Regions from separate parts of the Kitasatospora paranensis genome, predicted to be linked through region 2. Evidence: riboswitches for the same ligand, from Rfam matches in the RefSeq annotation. Region 2 holds a riboswitch; each other region holds the start of a gene.
The links. A riboswitch is a leader RNA that binds a small molecule or an ion and turns the genes downstream of it on or off. The one in region 2 is predicted to bind cyclic di-AMP.

Region 1 (5,076 bases), 1.6 Mb from region 2:
GCTCAGCACGTCCTTGCCGGCGGGCATCAGGGAGAGCGCGGCGGCGCCGGCCGCGGCATCCGCGAGGGTGCTGATCGCGCCGGCGTGGACGAACCCGTTCTGCTGGGTCACCTCGGGCCGGACGGGCAGGTCGAGCACCACCCGGCCGCGGGCCAGCTCGACGATCTCCACCCCGAGGGTGGCCAGCAGGCGCTGCCCCGCGAGGTTGGCGCGGAGACGGTCGGTGAGGGTGTCCATGGGTGGGTGTCCTGGTCTGTCCGGTGCGGTGGCGTTGCTCATCGAACCCTCCGCTTCCCCCGCCCCGGCGTCAAGGCCGGCCGGGCTCGGACCGTCCCGGGACCGCCCCCGGACGCGGCGAAGGCCCGCGCGGGCGGCGCGGGCCTTCGGGGCTGCGTGGGGCCGGGCGGCGAGGTGGTGCGGGCGGCCCGGTGCGGGGAGGGATCAGGAGACGTCCCGGTCGGTGTCGGCCGCCCCGTCGGCGCCGGCGTCGGGCAGCTCGGCGCCGGTCACCGTCCGGGCGTCGCCCGTGCGGTGCTGCGGGGCGTCGGCGTGGGCACTGGGAGCGGTCAGCGACGCGACGACGCCGACGGCGAGGGAGGCAAAGGCGAGCATGCTGCGCTTCTTCATGCCCTGCCCAACGATCCGCGCCGGGCCGGGTCACGCGGCCGGGGTCGTCCGCCGCCCGGCCGTGCCCCCGGAGCGCCTGCGGTAGCGTGCGGCCGACCGGTCCGGGACCGACCCGGATCCGCCCCTGGAGTCGTCATGCCCTTCATCAACGTCAAGCAGCTCGCCGGCCGCACGGAGGAGCAGCGGGCCGAGATCGCCCGTGAGCTGACCGCCGCGTACGCCCGGGTCACCGGGGTGGACCCGGGCGTGATCTGGGTGGCCATCGACGAGGTCCCGCTGGAGAACTGGTCGCTCGCCGGTGAGACCTATGCGGCGAAGCGGGACCGGGCGGCGGCCGCCGAGCGGGCGGAGCAGGACGCCGGCTGACACCGACCGCCCGCTGCGCCCGGCCGGATGGTCAGAGCCCGTCCACCTTGAACGGGTCGTGCTCGGCGAGCAGCTTCTCCAGGCGGGCCTGGTCGACCCGCGAGGTGAGGGCGCCGGCGTCCTGGCGGTCCCGGACGACCTTGGCCAGGGTGAACGCCGAGGTGATCACGTAGAGCAGGCCGACCGCCAGGAACGCGCGCATCCACGCGTCGACGGGCAGGTAGGCGATCCCGATCGCCAGGGCGGCCGTGGCGAGGGCGAACGACAGAACGGCCTGCAGGTGGTACGCGGCCGTGGTGCGGGGCTGCATCGGTGCGCTCATGCATGCAGGGTCCCGGAGCGGCCGCGCCGCCACATGAGTACGGATACTCAACAGCGTCGTCACCGTCCGTCACGGCATCGCCGGGCTCGACTGGCAAACCGTCACAAATCCACCAAGTCGCCCAACTGTGACGTGAGTAGACCTGCGGTAGTACTTGGAATCAGGGGGCCGTCGCATTAACGTTTGATAACGCAGCGCGGTCGGCAACGCCGTACCGACACGGCACCGTGCGCGTGTCGCTCAATCCCGCGGTCCGCCCTCGCCGGTGGGCCGGGGAGCCGGGGAACCACTTTCCTTGGGGTGAATCGGCCGGGCCGTGGCCCAGCCGTAGGAGACCTTCCTGCTCCGAACCCGTCAGCTAACCCGGTCGGCGAGGGAAGGAAAGGAGTACGCCCCCGTGGCGTCGACGATCTCGGCGGACCCCGCCGCATCCACCCAGCTCCTCGACCACCCCTGGGACCAGGCCGACCAGGCCCGCCACCGGGTGCCCCGTCAGACCAGGACCGGCAGTCCGCTGCTCGGCGTCACCGCCACCATGGCCGCCACCTTCGGAGCCGCCGGCCTCACCGCGGCCGCCGCCGGGCCGGCCGCGGCCGCGGAACCCGCCGTCGCCGCCCCCGACGACTCCGCGCAGAGCGCCGCCGACCCCGGCCTCGCCCTCGCCGCCCGCATCCAGCAGCAGGCCGACACCCGGCGCACCGCCGCCGAGGAGACCGCCCGGCTCGCCGCCGCCCAGGAGGCCGAGGCCCGCCGTGCCGCGGCCGCGGCGGCCACAGCCGCGCCCGCACCCGCCGCCGCGGACACCCGCGCGGCCGCCGAGAGCGCCCCGGCGGACTTCGCCGCACCGCTCGCGGCCTTCACGCTCGGTACCCCGTACGGTCCCGGCGGCGCGTACTGGGCGAGCCTGCACACCGGCCTCGACTTCGAGGCCCCCGTCGGCACCCCCGTCACCGCGGTCGCCTCCGGCCCCGTCACCTCCGCGGGCTGGGCCGGCTCGTACGGCTACCGGGTGGTGCAGACCCTGCCGGACGGCACCGAGATCTGGTACTGCCACCTGGCCCGGCTCGCCGCCACCTCGGGCCCCGCCACCCCGGCCACCGTCCTCGGCGCGGTCGGCGCGACCGGCAGCGTCACCCGGCCCCGGCTCCACCTGGAGGTCCGCCCCGGCGGCGGCGCCCCGATCGACCCGCAGTCCTGGCTCCGCGACCGGGGCGTCCAGGTCTAGTCCTCCGCGACCTCCGGGTTCTCCTGGTCCTCGCCGGCCCGCTCCTGCGCGTAGGCGAGGAGTTCGGCCGTGCCCGGCTCCGGGGCGAGGTCCGGGTAGCCGCGGACCAGCAGCTCGGCCAGGCCCGGCACCGTCCACTCACCGCTCAGCCACAGCGCGCCGTCCTCCGCCACCGCCTCGAACTCCTCGAAGTCGCCGGAGAGTTCGTCCGGCATGGGCGCGCCGAGCGCGGTCAGCGCGGCCAGGTTGCGGTAGCTGCGCTGCATGAGGCCGTACTCCAGCAGTCGCCGGGCGCCGTCGGTGGCCATCCCGATCGACAGCAGGTGGACGCTCCCCCAGGCCGGCTCGCCGTCCGCCTCGGGCAGCGGGTCCAGCTCGCCGGCTGCCACCAGCCCCGCGTAGGCCGCCGTCCGCTCCTCGGGCGAGCGCTCGCGGAACGCCTCCAGCCAGCCGCGCACCGCGTCCGGGTCGCCGGTGTCCACGCCGTCCGCCCGCAGCAGCAGCGTGTAGAGCCGCGGCCAGGTCAGCAGCGCCGGGCGCCGCAGCAGGGTGCCGAGCAGCTCGCCCTGCCACTCCGCCTCGGCGTGCAGCCGCTCGTGGCGCTTGGCGTTCAGCCGGCGCACCGCCCGCCGGTGGTCGATCAGCAGCCGTACCGCCGCGCCGTACACCCCCGGGTCGCCCTCCGGCTGGACGTACAGGTGCAGCCGCTCGTGCAGCAGTTGCTCCAGCACCGCCGAGCCCAGCTCGGGGAAGCCCTCGTGCAGCGGCGCGCCCCCAGTTCCAGCAGCGCCAGCACCGTCCACAGCGCCTCCTCGGGGACGGGCGGCAGGCCCTGGGCCTCCGCCCAGGCGAGCAGTTCCTCGGCGCGGGTACGGGGGATGAGCTGCAGGTCTTCGTCATTCACGTCCCGTACCGTAGCCGTTGCGCCCGGGACCCGCGCGGGAGACGCCGGCCGGCGCCCGGTCGGGGGTAGGGTCGGCCGGCATGACACCCGAACAGGTCCCGTCGGTGCGGCCCGTCCGGCTGGTCGGTCCGCGCCTGGCGATCCGCGAGTTCCGCCTCTCGCCGCAGGACGTCGACGGGCTGCACACGGTCTTCGGTGACGCCGAGACGGCCCGGTTCCTGCCGTTCGAGCCGCGCGACGCGGAGGAGTGCGCCGACCAGATCGAGCTCTACCTGGAAGAGGCCGAGAAGCAGCCGCGCACCGTCTACCGGCTCGCTGTGACCCTCGGCACCGACGGCCCCGCGGCGGAGGCCACGCCGGTCGGACAGGCCGTACTCGGTCTGGAGGGCGACCGCGCCGCCGCCCTCGGGTACGCGCTGCGGCGCGACCTGTGGGGCAACGGCTACGCGGGCGAGATCGTCGCGCTGCTCTGCGAGTTCGCCTTCGGCCGGCTGGCGGTGCACCGGCTGGCGGCCCGGGTCGACCCGGACAACACCGCCTCCTCCCGGGTGCTGACCAGGGCCGGCTTCCAGCTGGAGGGCAGGATCCGGCACGACCTGTTCCTGCACGGGGTGTGGCACGACTCCTTCCAGTACGCGCTGCTGGAGGACGAGTGGCCGGCCGCGGCGGGGCGGGGGTAGGGACAACCCCACCACGGATCCGGCAGCGGGCTGCATTCCGGCGGGCGCGGCGGGACGGCACCGTAGTGATGTCAGCACCGGACGAGACCGAGGGGCCGAGATGAGCACCGGCACACTGCACCGCACCAGCCACGACGCCTGGCCCGCCGAGCCGCGCACCGCACCCGGCCGTCCCGGCTTCCTCCGGGCGCCGTTCTCCGGCGCATTCCACCGGGAGGTCGGCTTCGTCCTCACCGGTCTGCCGATCGCCGTCGCCGGTTTCACCTTCGCCGTCACCTGCTTCGCCACCGGCGCCGGGCTGGTGGTCACCGCCCTCGGCCTGCCCGTGCTGGCACTGCTGCTGGTCGGCTCCCGCGGCTTCGGCGCGCTGGAGCGCCACCGCACCCGGACCCTGCTGGGCACCGAGGTGGCGGCCCCCGCGCCGGTCGCTCCGGCGCGGCGCGGGTTCTGGGGCGCGGTCACGGGCCGGCTGGCCGACGGCGCCGGCTGGCGGGCGGCCCTCTACCAGGTGGCGATGTTCCCCTGGGCGGTGCTCGGGTTCGTCCTGACCGTGACCTTCCTGGTCACCGGCTGGGTCATGGCCCTGTACCCGCTCTACCACTGGGTCTTCGCCCGGTACACGGACTGGCCGGGGTACCGCGTCGTCGACTTCACCACGGACGCCGGCCACCACTACGCGTACTACATCACCTCGCCCGCGCAGATCGCCGGGGTCTCGGCCGTCGGCCTGCTCCTCGTGCTGGTCACGCCGCCGCTGGTGCACGGGCTCACCACGGTCAACCGGCTCGCCGTCCGCGGGCTGCTCGGCCACCGCTGAGCAGGCCGGACGCCGGCGGCCCGGTCCCGGTGGCCGCCGGACGCCCGGATGCGGCGCCCCGTCGGCCGTGGTCCGATGAGCCCGAACCGCCGCTCCGCCGAGAGGGGACACCGTGTGCGCCGCCGTACCGACCGC
Region 2 (5,076 bases):
CCGTCGACACCCCGCCGTACGGGCCGTCAGGCCCGTACGGCGGCCACCCGACCCTCCCGCGGCGCCCCGGCCACGGTCGCCCGCCGCCCCGGCGCACGGTCGGCCCCGCACGCCCCGCGCAGGGCCCCCGCCCGCCGGTCGGCCGACAGGCCGAAACCCGCCACGGCCACCCGGCGAACCGTCGCCCGCCACCCCGGGCCGTCGACGCCGACCCGTACCGGTGGATAGGGTCGGACCCCATGGCTGGCCGCACGCCGGGCAGAACGCCCCACACGACTGCGACGGGCCCCACCGCGAGCGCGGCCGGGGAGACCGTCGGCGCCCGGCTGCGCGGCCGCATCCGCCGGCTCAGACGACGGCTCCGCCGCACCGGCGTCGACTACTTCCGCGGCGCCGCCCCGGACTGGTTCGCCTTCGCGCTGATGCTCGTGGCCGTCCCGGTCCTGGTCGCGCTCAACGTCTGGATCCCCGCCTGGATCCCGCCCACCGCCCTGGTGCTGCCCGTCCTTGCCGGCTCCCTGCTGCTCCGCCCGGCCACCCTCGTCCTGCTGTACGCCGCCGCCGCCGTCGGCCTCTCCACCGAGTCCGTGATCCACACCGGCGAGCGGGTCGCCAGCGACAACCCCGCGGCCTACGTCTACGGAGTCACCCCCGGCGCGGCCCTGGTGGTCGGCGCTGTCGGCATCGCCGGCCTGCTGGTGGCCCAGTTCCGCAGCCGGGTCGGCGTGCCCTGGCGCGGCGGCGGCACCATGCTCTTCGACCTGCGCGAGCGGCTGCGCGTCCAGAGCCAGGTGCCGCAGCTGCCCGAGGGCTGGTACGCCGACATGGCGCTGCGCCCGGCCGGCGGACAGTCCTTCTCCGGCGACTTCGTGGTCGCCGCCCGCACCGGCAGCGCCCGCCGCACGCTGGAGGTGGTGCTGGCGGACGTCTCCGGCAAGGGCATGGACGCCGGCTCCCGCGCGCTGCTGCTCTCCGGCGCGTTCGGCGGCCTGCTCGGCTCGCTGCCGGCCCACGACTTCCTGCCCGCCGCCAACGGCTACCTGCTGCGCCAGGACTGGGACGAGGGCTTCGCCACCGCCGTCCACCTGGTGCTCGACCTCGACACCGGCCAGTACGAACTCCTCTCCGCCGGGCACCTGCCGGGCATGCAGCGGCTCGGCGGCAGCGGCCGCTGGGAGTTGCGGGAGTCCGCCGAGGGCCCGCTGCTCGGCATCTACGACGGCGCCAAGTTCGAGGGCGTGCGCGGCACGCTGGACCGCGGCGACGTGCTGATGCTCTGCACCGACGGCATGGTCGAGGTGCCCGGGCGGGACCTCACCGAGGGCATGGACCGGCTGATGGGGGAGGCCGACCGGCTGGTGGCGGGCGGCTTCCGCGGCTCGGCGGGACGGCTGATCGAGCGGGTCGCCAAGGACGTCAACGACGACCGGGCCGTCCTGCTGGTCTGGCGCCGGTGACGGCGCGGACCCCGCTGTCAAGTCCCGTGCACTGATCTTCGGCCAATCCTCGGGCGTCCCACACGAGTCGATCACCGGCCCGCCGGGCGCCGCAGGGCCGCTCCGAAGACCGTGGGCCGGGCCCCGCCGACGCACCGTCAGGCGGCCTCGGCTATCGTCTCGGTCGGCGGGAATTCGTCTCAGATGGCAGGATCTTCGCGCCATGCTCCCGGCAAGTCCTTTACGCAGTCGGCACGAACGACCACACTGAGTCCGGGTGGATCGGTCATGGCCGGGGGATGGGGGGCAGCGCGTGCGGCAGGCGGCATGCGGTACGGCGCGGCGGGGCATCACCATGACGGCGGGACCGACCGGTGAGTTTTCAGGGACGGTCGGCGCAGGCCGCAGGCCGGCTTCGACACGGGGTTCCGCCGCGAACTCCCGCCAGAGCTTGAGGAAGTGAATCCGGGTGGCCTTCTCCGTCTCCGCGCTGTTCCTGTTCGGCGTCATCGTCGTCATCTTCATCCGCAACAAGCAGCTGAAGATGAGCCATGCGATCATCGCGGCGCTCTTCGGCTTCATGGTCAGCCAGTCCACGGCGGCCAAGCCGATCCAGGACTTCCTCAACCAGCTGGCGAAGACCATCTCGTCGGTCGCCAGCTGACCGCCGGCCGCTGACCGACCGGCGGTCGGACGTGCCACCGGCCGTCCGGGCCGCCACCAGGCCCGGGCCGGGTCGGACGTGTCCGGCGCGCCGGGTCAGGACGGGCGGCGCTCCGCGCGCGCCCGGCGCCAGCGGCCGAGCAGCCCGCCGCGTCCCGGCTCCGCCGACCACCGCCCGGCAGGTCCGGCGGAGGGCGCCGCAGTCGCGCGGGGGTCGGCCTGCGCAGGTCCCGGCATGCCCTCGGGCACCAGCAGGACGAACAGCCGGGCCCAGCACAGCCGCTCGCCGCGCGGCCAGGCGAGCGCGCGCAGGGCGGCCGAAGCACGTTCCGCGACCTCGCCGCCGATCCGGACCTCCGCCACGTCCTCGCCCAGCCGCCCGCCGAAGAAGAGCTTCACCCCGGTCACCCCGGCCGGCAGCGGCCCGGCCAGCTCCGGGGCCAGCGCCGCCGCCAGCTGGGGCAGCACCTGGTGGTCCGCCAGCCAGTCGGCCAGCCGCTCGCTGCCGAAGCCGAACACCGCCGCCGGGCCCTGTACGGCCTGCCAGCCGGGCAGCAGTTCCGTCCCGTAGTGGTCGCCGTGCTCCCCGCGCCCCTCCTGGAACTCCACCACGGCCGCCGCCGTCGTGGTCGCCCACATCCGTACGGCGCTGTCCAGCTGCTCCTCCTCGGTGCGGCCGAGCCCCGCCGTGCAGTCCCAGACCACGGGGCCGTCCGCCCGGCCCAGTTCGAGGACGTAGCCGAGGTCGACGTGCCCGGCGCCGCCCTGGCCGCCCTCGCCGGGGTGTTCGCGCACCGCGACCGCGGTCCGCCCCGGTCCGCGGACCACGCTGCCCTCGACGGTGAAGCGCAGGCCGTAGCGCGCCATCTCACGGACCACACTGCGCTGGATCACGTCCAGCCTGTCCTGCGGGCGCACCCCGGTGCTCCTCACTCCACGTCCGACCCCGGGGGCCGGCTCGAAAACGGTCGAACAGTCGGACGGCAGTGAGGCTATCGGCCGGCTCGGACGGGCCGGGCACCGGGCGCGCGGCCGCTCCGCCGGTCATCCGGGGCCGACGCCGCGGGGCGGTCCGCGGTTCCCCGAAAACCCCTCCGCGGAACCCGGGGTGACCAGTGTCACCGGCGTGTGCATGATCCGTGCCCGCCCGCGACCGACCGCGCACGCCGGGTGTACGAAATCGGCGAAACGCCATGATCCGGACACATGCGGTCATTGCGGCGGACGCTCTCCGTCCACCGGGAGCGGGCGGAGAGTCACGCCGGGGGTGATCGCCGAGGGCCCTCCAAGGGCCGGGGCTTGCTTCGAACGTGCTCGATCGGTTTTCCTCGGAGCCTGCCCGGCCAATCGACCGGGCGGGCCACCGGGCGGAACGCCGAGTCCTGCCGCCGTCCGGGGCCACGCACAATCTGTGCACGGCAGGAGCGGGGGACCCAAGGTAAGTGCCGCGCCCGGTAGTTCCGGGACGGCTTGGGGTGAAGTCGCGTCTTTTCGCGACCGGGCGATCTTCCCGCCCGAACCCGACAGCTCACCTCGTAGGCGTAGGAGAGGATCACCCCCATGTCCGTTCTGGGCACCCGTCTGACCCGTCTCGCTGTCGCCACCGGTGTTGCTGCTGCTGCCATCGCCATCCCGGCCACCGCCGCCAGCGCCCACTCCGCTCCCGCCGCCAAGGCCGCCGCCCCCGCCGCTGCCGCTCCGGCCGCCGCGGCCCCGGCCGCCGCGCAGGCCCCCGCCAAGTCCGCCGACTCGACTTACAAGGTCGTCGGCGGCGACACCCTGTCGAAGATCGCCAACGCCCAGCACGTGGACGGCGGTTGGCACAAGCTCTACCAGGACAACCGCCAGGTCATCGGCGGCAACCCGAACCTGATCTTCCCCGGCCAGCAGCTCTCCCTCGCGGGCCAGGCCGCCGCCGCGCAGGCCCCGGCCGCCGCCCCGGCCCCGGCCCAGAAGCCCGCCGCGCCGAAGCCGGCCGCGCCGAAGGCCGCCGCGCCGCAGACCTCCACCCCGAAGGCCGCCGCCACCACCCCGGCCGCGAAGCCGGCCGAGGCCGCCAAGCCCGCCGTCGCCGCCTCCGGCTACGTCGCCCCGGTCTCCGCGCCGCTCGGCACCCCGTACCACAAGGCCGGCTCCAACTGGTCCAGCGGCTACCACACCGGCGTCGACTTCGTCGTCTCCACCGGCACTGCCGTGCACGCCATCGCCGGCGGCACCGTCGTCGAGGCCGGCTGGGGTGGCGCCTACGGCAACAACGTCGTCATCAAGCACGCCGACGGCAAGTACTCGCAGTACGCCCACTTCTCGGCCCTGAAGGTCTCGGTCGGCCAGACCGTCTCCGCCGGCCAGGTCATCGGCCTCTCCGGTGCCACCGGCAACGTGACCGGCCCGCACCTGCACTTCGAGGTCCGCACCGGCCCGGCGTACGGCTCCGACATCGACCCGGTGGCCTACCTCGCCGCCCACGGTGTCCGCGTCTGACGCACCGCCACAGCCCGAAGGCCCGGACCGCTCCCTGCGGTCCGGGCCTCGGCCGTGCCCGGACCCTGCTCCTGCGCCCTTCCCCGCGGCCCTGGTCTCCGCAGCCGGCTGTCGGACGGTCCGTGATCGCGTCCCGGCAGGGCGGGGCCTGACCGGCCGGCAGCCGATCCCGCCCTCCGGCGCCGGCTGTCTCCGGGCGGGGCGGGCGGGCCACCCGCGTTCGAGCTGCGCTCACTCGTTCGACACGCCCCCGACCGGCCCAACGCCGGTGCGGCGGGGTGGTGGCGACCTAGCGTCGCAGACACGACAACCCCGTCGCGGAAGGGATCCACATGTACCGAGGCCTCACGCGCACCGCTGTTCTGCTCGCCCTCGCCGGCGCCGCCTGCCTTCCCGGCATCGCGACCGCCCAGGCCGCCGGCCAGACCCGGACGATCGTCATCGGCGACCAGAACCAGGTCGCCGGCAGCGACATCTTCAACGCGGGCGGCGACAA
Region 3 (5,076 bases), 4.1 Mb from region 2:
GGCACCGCCGTCCGCCAGCAGGCCGCCGGTGTCCGGCAGCTCGACATCAACCCGCGGCCGCCGGACGGCCGCCCGGGCGCGCAGCCGTGGCCCGTGCACCCCAAGGTGCACCACGAGACCACCTCGCACGAGGAGGCCTGCGCCTGCCGGCAGCCGGCGGACGGCGACGGGCCGGACATCCGGTGCTACGCCTCGGCGACCGTCCGCTTCGACACGGACGCCCGGGGCCGGGTCTCCGCCGTGCGGATCGCCGACGCGGCGCCGGGCACCCGCGCCCCACTGCCCGGCACCGAGCACACCCTGGAGGCCGACCTCGTCCTGCTCGCCCTCGGCTTCTCCGGCCCGGAGCCCGGTACCGCCCTGGTGCGCCAGCTCGGCCTCGACCTGGACGGGCACGGGAACCTCGCCCGGGACGACGGCTTCGCGGCCGGCCCCGACGGGGTCTTCGTCGCCGGTGACGCCGGGCGCGGCCAGTCGCTGGTGGTCTGGGCCATCGCCGAGGGCCGTGCCGCGGCAGCCGCGGTGCACCGGTACCTGACCGGACGGGACGAACTGCCCTCGCCGATCACTCCCGGCGCACGCCCGATCACGGCGGAGGACACCCCGGCCGCGGTCCGGCCCCCGGGCCCGCGGTAGGCCGACGGCCGGACGGCGGACGAGGCGCGGGGCGCCGGAGTCGGCCCACGAACCGTCCACGGACACCCGCCGTTCGTGCCATGATCATCCGCTGTTCGCAAGGCTCCCGGCGCCGACCGGTGAATTCCCGCCGCCACCCCCGGCACAATGCGGGGAATTCCGGACACCGCATTCCGGCCTTTGTGCGGAAAAGGCGGAGAGGCCAACCGTCGCGGACACGACAGGAAAGGTCGGCCGTCGGCCCGGGCGGGCCGCCCACGGGCCGCGCCACCTGCGCCGCAGCCCTGCAACAGCCGGACGCCGGCCGCACTCCGGCCACCGCGGGCCCGCCCCGACCGGGCGCGCGCCGCCCTGCGGACGGCGCGAGCCAACCGATCACTCGTGATGGTTGTGTGATTGTCGGGATGCCAGCTTGTTACTGAGGCACCATTCCCTCTAATCTCCGGAGCAGCCCGACAGCACGGGCGCCCGAAACGCGGCACGCCGAACCCTGCCCACCGCGTCACCGGGTCACCGACCAGACCCTGGGCAGGGACGGGGGACCCACACGTACCACGCCGTCCTCCACGGCTAGGGGTGAAGCCGCCTCGCGCGGCCGGGCCACCTCCCGGTCCGAACCCGACAGCTCACCTCGCAGGCGTGCGGAGAGGGAACTCGATGGGTTTCATCGGCTCCGGCCGCCACCGCCGCCCCACCCAGACCGAGCGCGCCGTCGCTGCGGCGGGCGTGGCAGGCGTGGGAATCGCCCTGCCACTGCTCACCGCCACCGGCGCCCACGCCGTCGCGCCCACCACCTGGGACGCGGTCGCCCAGTGCGCCAGCGCCGGCAACTGGTCCAAGGACACCGGCAACGGGGCCTACGGCGGCCTCCAGATCGACCTTCGCTCCTGGGTCGCCTACGGTGGCGACGCGTACGCCGCCGAGCCCGACCACGCCACCAAGGAGCAGCAGATCGCGGTCGCCGAGCGCATCCTCGCCGACCGCGGCGCCTCCGTCTGGGGCAGCTGCGCCACTGGCGCCGGGCTGACCGGCGAGGGCCGGGCCACCGCCCAGCCGAGCGCGCCCGCCACCACGACGCCGAGCGCACCGGCGACCACCGGCACGCCGTCGGCACCGGTCACCACCACGCCGGACGTCCCGACGCAGCGCGGCAGCGCCGCCCCCGTCTTCCCCGGCATGCAGGGCCTGGACGCCGCCACCGGCGTGTACTGGTACCAGGCGAACGGCACCTGGTACTGGACGACCAGCCAGCAGGTCTACGAGCAGAACACCGGCACGGCCTCCCCGGCGCCCACCACCGGCACCCCCGCACCGGGCAGCGCCACGCCCGCTCCGACCACGACGACCACCCCGGCGCCGGGCACGCCCGCCCCGGGCACCACGACGGACACCCCGGGCACCGGCACCGGCACCACCACCACCGCTCCCGGCACCGGCACCGGCACCGGCACGACGGGCACCACGCCGGGTGCACCCATCGGGGACCCGACGGCCGCCACCGGCACGCCGACCACCACGGACGGCACGGCCCTGCCGGCCCCGGCCACCGCCCCGGACACCACCTCCTACACCGTCGCCCCCGGAGACACCCTCTCCGGGATCTCCGACACCCACAAGCTCGGCGGCTGGAAGCACCTCTACGACCAGAACCAGAGCACCGTCGGCGACAACCCCGACCTGATCCACCCGGGCCAGGTCCTCGACATCCAGTAGCAGTCAGCGCTGCAGCACCGCGGCACCGACGACGCGGCGGCCCCGGCTCCGGCACCATCCGGACCGGGGCCGCGGCGCGTGCTCCCCGGCCCGCACGGACGCCCGAGCAGGGCCGAGCAGGGCCGAGAAAATCGGCAGCCGGGCGCGGCGCCCTCCGGCATACTGCGCCGATGAGTGCCGACACCTCCTTCGCGCCGCACGAGCGGGCCCTGCGGCACGTCGCGTCGCTGTCCCGCGGCGGCCCGCTCGACCCGGCCCTGTCGATCACCCTGAACTTCCACCCGGACCGCACCGCCGACGGCCGCCCGATCCTGGAGCGGCTGGCCGACGACGGCGTCTACCACTCCCAGTTCGTCACCGGGACCAGCAACGGCGGCCTCACTGCCCACCCGGGCGGCGACCGGTGGCGCTGGGAGAACCGGATCTTCGGCGGCGCCTACGACAACGCCGCCGCCCACCAACGGCCGGTCTACGGCGCCCTCGACTTCCGCCGCTCCCCGTTCGGGGCCGCACCCCGGTTCGGGTCCGCACACCTCCGACTGCGTCCGGAGGCACTCGCCCGGACGACCCTCTGCTACCCGGACAGCGCCGCCGAGCCTGCCGACTTCGGTGTGGCCGACCGCTGTTCGCTCGTCGCACTGGCCGAGGCCGACGACCGGGACACCCTCGACGACTACGTCGAGGCCCAGGTCCACGGCCCCGTGCGGCTCGCGGGCGACGTCGAGGCGCTGGTCCTCGATCCCGGGCACCGGGGCACGGCCGTCGAAACGGCGGCCGGCCGGCTTCCGTTCCCGGTCGAGTGGCACCCCGGGTTCCGGCTCACCGTGGACCACCTGCGGCGCCATCCCGACTACCGCGGGCCGGAGTTCGTCGCGCTCGGCGCCCGGATCGCCCAGGACGGCCTGCTGGACCCGCGGATCCTCGGCGACGCCGCCAACACCGGACGGCACGACCCGCAGGCGCTCAAGCGGGTGTGGCACTGTCTGGCCCGCTTCGGCCGACCGAGCCGGTCGGCGCCGCCGTGCTGCCCGCCCGACTGACGCCCGTGCCCGGACGCCCGCGGCATGCCCCTGCGCGCACACCATCCGCCTGATGGTCCGTCAGTTGGCGCAAGGGTGGCGGAAGCCGCGAAACCCGGGCGGCCGATCAGGCCGAGGAGGTCGAGAAGGCCCCGAAGGCTGCGCAAAGCCTTGACGGGTGCGGCAGTGGCGGAATAGAACTGCCTCGCAGATATGGGAGCGCTCCCATGTGTGATTCCACCCCGACGGCGCTCCCCTCGTACCGTTCCGGCGCCACCCCACCCTAGGAGCCGCACGTGTCCCGCCCCCGCCCCAGCCGTCGTATCGCGGCCGTGAGCGCCGTGCTCGCCACCGCCGCGGTCTGCTGCCTCCCCGCGACCGCCGACGCGTCCACCCGGACGACCGCGGGTGCCGACCGGGCTCCGGCCCCCGGCAGCAGCTTCTACGTCGACCTCGACAGCAAGGCCGTGCACCAGGCCGCCACCGACCTCCGCGCCGGCGACTACGGCGACGCCCTGGCGATGGCCCGGATGGCCTCGTACCCGGTCGCCCAGTGGTTCAACGGCACGGCGACACCCGGCGAGACCACCACTGCGATGGCCCGGCTGCAGAGCCGCGCCGCTCTCCAACGGCAGGTCCCGGTCGCGGTCGCGTACAACGTCCCCGGCCGCGACTGCTCGCAGTACTCCGCCGGCGGCGCCTCCAACGCCACCGAGTACGCGGCCTGGGTCGACGCCCTCGCCCAGGGCATCGGCGACCACCGCACGGTGGTCGTCCTGGAGCCCGACGGGCTGGCCCTCAGCCCCGCATTCTGCGGCGGCACCGCCCAGCAGCAGACCGACCGGCTGGCCGAGATCAACGGCGCCGTCGACCGGCTGGTGGCCCAGCCCAACGCCGCCGTCTACCTCGACGCCGGCCACAGCGCCTGGCAGAACACCGGCACCATGGCCCGGCTCCTGGTCGACGGAGGCGTGAACCGGGCCCAGGGCTTCTTCCTCAACGTCTCCAACTACCAGAAGGACGCCGACCTGGTGCGCTACGGCACCCAGGTGGCCAAGTGCACCTGGTACCTGACCAACACCGCCGGCGCCTCCCCCGACGACTGCGCCAACCAGTACTGGCCGCAGGCGGATGCGGACGCCTGGTACGCCGCCCACGTGCCCGCCGACGCCAAGCTGCCGCACTTCGTCATCGACAGCAGCCGCAACGGCCAGGGACCGTGGACTCCGACCGCCGACTACCCGGACGCCCAGACCTGGTGCAACCCGCCCGGCCGCGGCCTCGGCACCCGGCCCACCGCGGACACGCACACCGCGCTGCTCGACGCCTTCCTGTGGGTCAAGGTACCGGGCGAGTCCGACGGCAGCTGCACCCGCGGCACCACCGGCGGCACCGATCCCGAGTACGGAGCGGCCGACCCCGCCGCCGGCGCCTGGTGGGCCGACCAGGCGCACTCGCTGGCCGCCCACGCCTCGCCCGCCCTGCGCTTCAACCTCCCGGTGAACGACGGACACTGACACCACGCCGTCGCTCCTGCCCGGCTCCCCCACCCACCACTCCCCCTGGCCGGTCCGGGCCCACCCGCCGGACCGGCCCCGGGCGCCGCACGGGCTGCTCCCGTGCGGCGCCCGCCCGCCTGCGGCTCCGCGGCGGCCCGGCGCTGCCGCCCACCGGGCGCAATGCAGTTGACGGACCGCGACCGGCAGCG
Region 4 (5,076 bases), 1.0 Mb from region 2:
GGCCCCTTCGGTGTTCGATGCACGACGTGCACGTCGTGCATGCCTCGTCGTGCCGTGCCCGTCCGTCCCCGTCGGGTTCCGTCCGGCGGTGCTCCGGTCGTGCGTCCGGTCAGCCGTCCTCGGCGACCCGCCGCGGCGGCTGCGTCCGCTGGGCGTCGGCGGCCTCTCCGGTCCGGGCCTCGGTGCGCCGCCCGCGCGCCAGGTAGTCGCGGACGACCACCTCGACCGCGTCCTGCGGATTGCCCGCGCCGGACAGCAGCATCACCTCGATCGCCAGGTCGGCATCCAGGGTGACGGTGACCTTCGCCATGCTGACTCCCGCGGGTCGGTGGGGGCTTCAGCCTACCCGGGCAGGCCGAAGCCCCCGGTGCCGAGCGGCCAGCTCCGGGGGCGACGGTGGAACGGTTGACCCGACCCGTGGTGGGATCAGATACGGCCGGCGAAGTCCGGCGCCCAGTTGGCGATGGTCTGGGTGCGGACACCGGCGCTGGGGTTGGCGGCCTCGACGTACTTGCCGTCGCCGACGTACATGCCGACGTGGTACACACCGGAGTTGGCGCCGTTGTTGGACCAGAACAGCAGGTCGCCCGGCTGCAGGTTGTCCAGCGACACGTGGGTGGAGAAGTCGGCCTGGTCGGCGGCGACACGCGGGATCGCGATGCCGGCCGCCTTGTAGGCCGCCTGGGTCAGGCCGGAGCAGTCCCAGCCACCGTTGCCGGTGCCGCCGTAGATGTACGCCTGGCCGACCTTCGACAGGGCGAAGTTGACCGCGGCGGCCTTCGAGCCGGTGACGGCCGAGGCCTTGGTGGCGGTGGTGGCGGCCGCCGGGGCGGCGGTGGTGGCCGGCTTGGCCGCGGTCTGCGCGGAGCCGCTCTGCGCGGTGGCGGAGCCGCCCAGCGACAGCTTCTGGCCCGGGTAGATCGAGTCGGGGCCCTCGGTGAGGACCGACTTGTTCAGGTCGTACAGGTGCTGCCAGCCGCCCTGGACGTGGTTGCTGTCGGCGATGCGGGACAGCCAGTCGCCGGCCTTCACCGTGTAGGTGCCGCCGTGGTTCCAGGAACGGTGCTGCTGCCAGGACTTGCCGCTCTGGGCGGGCTTGGCGTCCTGCGAGGCGGTGGAGCCGCTGCTCTGGGCGGGGGCGGCCGGGGCGGCCGGGGCGGCGGGGGCCGCGGCGGCCGGAGCCGGGGTGGTCGAGGCCGAGCCGCCGGGGTTGACCGCCGGGGCGGGGCCGCCCTTGGTCAGGCCGGCCTGGACGGAGCAGACGGGCCAGGCGCCGGGGCCCTGGTCGGCCAGCACCTTCTCGGCGATGGTGATCTGCTGGTCCTTGGTGGCCTGGTTCGCCTGCGGGGCGTAGGTGTGGCCGCCGTAGGCCGCCCAGGTGCTGGAGGTGAACTGGAGGCCGCCGTAGAAGCCGTTGCCGGTGTTGATCGACCAGTTGCCGGAGGACTCGCACTGGGCGACCTTGTCCCAGGTCGCGACCGAGGCGGCGTTGGCGGTGCCGGCGGTGAGGCACGGGATCGACAGACCGATGCCGACCACGCCCGTGGTGGCGAGCAGTCGGCGGGTGCGCTTGGAGTTGATGGACAGCATGAAACAGCGTTCCTCTCCCACGCCTGCGAGGTGAGCTGTCGGATTCGGGCTGGAGTTGCCCGGCCGCACGTACGGGCACGTCGAGACGGACGTGTCCGGTTGTGCGGCTTCACCCCAAGCCGAGGGCCGGTCCATGACCGGCCCTGGGCGACTTACCTGGTTCCCCCGCCCCTGCCGAAGTGCGTATCGCTTTGCCAGTCGGCCCGCCGGCAGGACTCGGCGTTCGGGTCGACTGGGTCCGTGTGACCACGAACGTGGGAGGACATTAGACAGACTTAAGTTCAAACCGCAAATATGTGTGACGGCGATCACAGGTGATCTTGATTTAATTCAAGATCGATTGTTCCCGGCGATTCCGGTCGCGTTCGGCCCTTTTCGCGCAATCCCCTTGAATGGAAAGCGGCTTGTTTATGCTTCAGGCGGCGGGGCCGCACCGGGCCCCGGGGGAGGGCTCGCCGATCATGGAACACCGTGCCACGCCGCCCGAACGGGTGCCAGGGCCACAGGTCCCGCGCTCCGCCGTCGACCGGCGCCGCCTGCTCGGCTGGCTCGCCGTCCCGGTCGTCCTCGCTGCCGTCGGAGGCGAGGAGTTGCTCCGGCGCGAGCTGGTGGCCGACGCCTCGCCGGGGCCCACCGCGCCGCCGCTGAGCGGGCCCTCGACGGCCGCCGAAGGGCACGTGCACAGCGCCGCGCCGCCGGAGGCCCCGCGCCCTCCCCGATCGACCTGACCGGCCGGCACTGGTCGGACGCGGCGGGCTGGGGCGGTGCGGTGCCCGGCCCCGGAGTGCGGTCACGATCGCCGACCGGGTGCTGCTCGACACCGACGCCGCGGTCGGGTCGCTGTTGATCGAGCCGGGCGGCTCGCTGGTGTTCGCCCCGGAGCGCAGCCTGACCCTTGCGTCCGCGGGCAATGTCGAGGTCCGCGGCACCCTGGCGCTCTCGCCGGCCGGGGCGGCCGTGCACGCCCTGCGCTTTCCGTCCGTGGACGAACGGAAGTTCCGGGGCGGCGGCATGACGATCGCAAACACGGACACCGGCCTCTGGGTCACCGGGGCCGGCTACCTCCGGCTGGACGGCGCCGCCAAGACCGCCTGGGTCCGCGCGGCGGCCGCACTGGGACCGGGCGACGCCACCCTCACGCTGGCCGCCGCACCCGCGGGCTGGCAGGCCGGCGACGAGCTCGCCGTCACCCCGAGCGGACCCCCGACGGCGACGACTTCTCCACCCGATACGATCTGTGCACGATCAGCCGGATCGACGGCCGGACGGTCACCCTGACCGCTCCGCTGGCGTACGCCCACCCGCGGGTCGCGGTGGGTGCCGGCCTCACGCTGGGCGCCGAAGTGCTCAACCTCACCCGCAGCGTGCGGATCGAGGGCACCGAGCGCGGCCGCGCCCACGTCCACGTGACGAGCTCGCGGCGCGCCGACGTCCGGCACGCCGCGCTGCGCTGGCTCGGCCCGCGGCAGCCCGGCAAGGACACCTTCGCCGGTGCCCCGGTCACCGAGCCGGTGCTCGGCCGCTACGGGCTGCACTTCCACATGCTCGGGGACGCCGGCCGCGGCACGGTCGTGGAGGGCGTCGTCGTCCGCGACACGGGCAGCCACGCGTTCGTCCCGCACGCCAGCCACGGCATCACCTTCCGCAGCTGCATCAGCCACCGGACGTGGGAGGACGCCTACTGGTGGGACGGCCCGCTGGACACCCGGACCCCTCAGGCGCCGTCCGACGACATCACCTACGACTCCTGCGTCGCGTCCCTGACGACCTACGAGCCCGCTCCCCGGGGCTACCGGCTGACCGGCTTCTCGCTGGGCGCCGGCACCGGCGGCACCGCCCGGGACTGCGTCGCGGTCGGCGTCCAGGGCGCCACCGGGGCGTCCGGCTACGAATGGCCGGAGACCAGCGAGGGCATCTGGACGTTCGAGCGCTGCCTGGCCCACAACAACGCCCAGAACGGCATCTTCGTCTGGCTCAACGCCCAGCACCACCACAGCGTGGGCCAGTTCGTGGCCTACCACAACGGCGGCTGGGGCATCGAGCACGGCGCCTACCTGAACGACTTCGACTACACCGCGAGCGTCCTCTACGGGAACGGCGCCGGTGGCCTGGTGGTGCACGCCCTCGGGCGCGACTCCGGCACCGTCGTCGACGGCCTGCTGATCGACGCCGCGGGCCGGTCCGACTTCGCCATCGCCACCGCCAAGCACCAGCTGGCCGGCGAGACCGTGACGATCAGCCGGTGCCGCCTGACCGGGTACCGCAAGGCCGGCGTCGGCTTCCGGGCCACCGCGGACGGCCACCCGGACGACATCGCCGTACTGGACTGCTCGTTCGGCGGCAACGAGGTCTGGCTCGACCCCGAGTCCCCGCCGCCCACCCGGATCGTGCTGCGGCGGGCGGGCGACCGGCAGGCCGTCCGGCTCACCAGGGGCGGGCCGGGCACGGCCGAGCCGCAGTGGAACGCCTCCGCCGCCCCGGTGGCCGTGGACACCCCGCCCCGGGCGCTCGCCGCCCCTCCGTGGCGCTCAAGGACATCGCGGCGGTCACCGACCGCCTGAAGACCTGACGGACCGCCAGGGGTCCGCTGCAGGGCATCGGCCACGCCGCCGAGGGAGATGCGCCCGCGGGGCGCTGGAGAGAGCTGCTGGGGGAGGACCGCTGGGCGGCATGGGGGAGAGCCGTCGGGCGGGAACGCCGAAGAGCCCCGGCGCTCGCCGGGGCCCTTCGGCACGGTTCCTACGGCTCGACGGTCACTGCTCGGCCCGGTGCTCCCCGGTGGCCTCGCCGTGCTCGTCCTGCTCCTCGTACTCCGCCGGGGCAGGCAGCGCCGCCAGGTAGGTGGAGGCGATCAGCTGACCGACCGTCGGGTAGGCGCCGAGCGGGGCGGCGCTCGGGCAGCCGGTCTCCTCCGCGGCGGTCGCCAGCAGCTCGGAGTCGGCCTCCGGGCCGATCACCAGCGGGGCGAGCGCGGGGCGCTCGGAGCCGGTGGCCTTCAGGTGGTCGACCGCGGCGGCGACCGAGCCCGGGACGTCCAGGGCGGCGGCCACGACCGGCACCGCGAGGCGGGCCGCCAGCAGCACACCGGTGATCCCGGCGGCGGCTGCCGCGTCCTCGCCGCCGACAGTGGTCAGGACCACGCCGTCCGCGGCGGTCGCGATCGCGAACAGCCGCGCCCGGTCGGCGCGGGCCAGCCCGGCCTCGGACAGCCGGACGTGGACGGCCTCCGCCAGCAGCGGGTGCGGGCCCAGGGGGTCGGTGACCTCGGCGCCCGCGGCGGCCGCGACCTCGTACAGCTCCGTCAGGAAGCCGTGCGGGCCGGACACCAGCGGGACGACGACAGGGGCGGGCGCGCCGTTGCCGGCGGCCATGGCCAGGAGATCGGCGACGGTCGGCGCATCGGCGGACTCGTCGGCCAGGTAGCCGGCGGCGATCTCGATGCCCGGCTGCTCGCCGCGCACGATGGACAGCAGCTCGTCGACGAGC

Region 1: linked by a shared signal. The riboswitch ahead of ABEB13_RS22605 (M23 family metallopeptidase) and the one ahead of ABEB13_RS15070 (M23 family metallopeptidase) in region 2 are both predicted to bind cyclic di-AMP.
Region 3: linked by a shared signal. The riboswitch ahead of ABEB13_RS34305 (transglycosylase family protein) and the one ahead of ABEB13_RS15070 (M23 family metallopeptidase) in region 2 are both predicted to bind cyclic di-AMP.
Region 4: linked by a shared signal. The riboswitch ahead of ABEB13_RS10190 (transglycosylase family protein) and the one ahead of ABEB13_RS15070 (M23 family metallopeptidase) in region 2 are both predicted to bind cyclic di-AMP.

What each region holds. Positions count from the first base shown of each region.
Region 1 is NZ_BAABKV010000001.1:4,678,019-4,683,094, forward strand. Features, by position in the region: gene ABEB13_RS22585 (PaaI family thioesterase) at 1-237, opposite strand, end outside; gene ABEB13_RS22590 (hypothetical protein) at 442-627, opposite strand; gene ABEB13_RS22595 (tautomerase family protein) at 763-993, shown strand; gene ABEB13_RS22600 (YiaA/YiaB family inner membrane protein) at 1,025-1,315, opposite strand; cyclic di-AMP (ydaO/yuaA leader) riboswitch at 1,543-1,705, shown strand; gene ABEB13_RS22605 (M23 family metallopeptidase) at 1,713-2,540, shown strand; gene ABEB13_RS22610 (hypothetical protein) at 2,537-3,343, opposite strand; gene ABEB13_RS22615 (GNAT family N-acetyltransferase) at 3,525-4,124, shown strand; gene ABEB13_RS22620 (sensor domain-containing protein) at 4,225-4,941, shown strand.
Region 2 is NZ_BAABKV010000001.1:3,080,474-3,085,549, reverse strand. Features, by position in the region: gene ABEB13_RS15085 (SpoIIE family protein phosphatase) at 240-1,457, shown strand; gene ABEB13_RS15080 (hypothetical protein) at 1,906-2,100, shown strand; gene ABEB13_RS15075 (DUF6348 family protein) at 2,196-3,017, opposite strand; cyclic di-AMP (ydaO/yuaA leader) riboswitch at 3,491-3,654, shown strand; gene ABEB13_RS15070 (M23 family metallopeptidase) at 3,660-4,580, shown strand; gene ABEB13_RS15065 (hypothetical protein) at 4,913-5,076, shown strand, end outside.
Region 3 is NZ_BAABKV010000001.1:7,207,645-7,212,720, reverse strand. Features, by position in the region: gene ABEB13_RS34310 (glutamate synthase subunit beta) at 1-636, shown strand, start outside; cyclic di-AMP (ydaO/yuaA leader) riboswitch at 1,141-1,292, shown strand; gene ABEB13_RS34305 (transglycosylase family protein) at 1,294-2,349, shown strand; gene ABEB13_RS34300 (DUF3626 domain-containing protein) at 2,520-3,389, shown strand; gene ABEB13_RS34295 (glycoside hydrolase family 6 protein) at 3,665-4,885, shown strand.
Region 4 is NZ_BAABKV010000001.1:2,034,299-2,039,374, reverse strand. Features, by position in the region: gene ABEB13_RS10195 (hypothetical protein) at 110-310, opposite strand; gene ABEB13_RS10190 (transglycosylase family protein) at 427-1,590, opposite strand; cyclic di-AMP (ydaO/yuaA leader) riboswitch at 1,596-1,784, opposite strand; gene ABEB13_RS10185 (hypothetical protein) at 2,052-2,318, shown strand; gene ABEB13_RS10180 (hypothetical protein) at 2,398-2,868, shown strand; gene ABEB13_RS10175 (hypothetical protein) at 2,934-4,151, shown strand; gene ABEB13_RS10170 (sirohydrochlorin chelatase) at 4,344-5,076, opposite strand, start outside.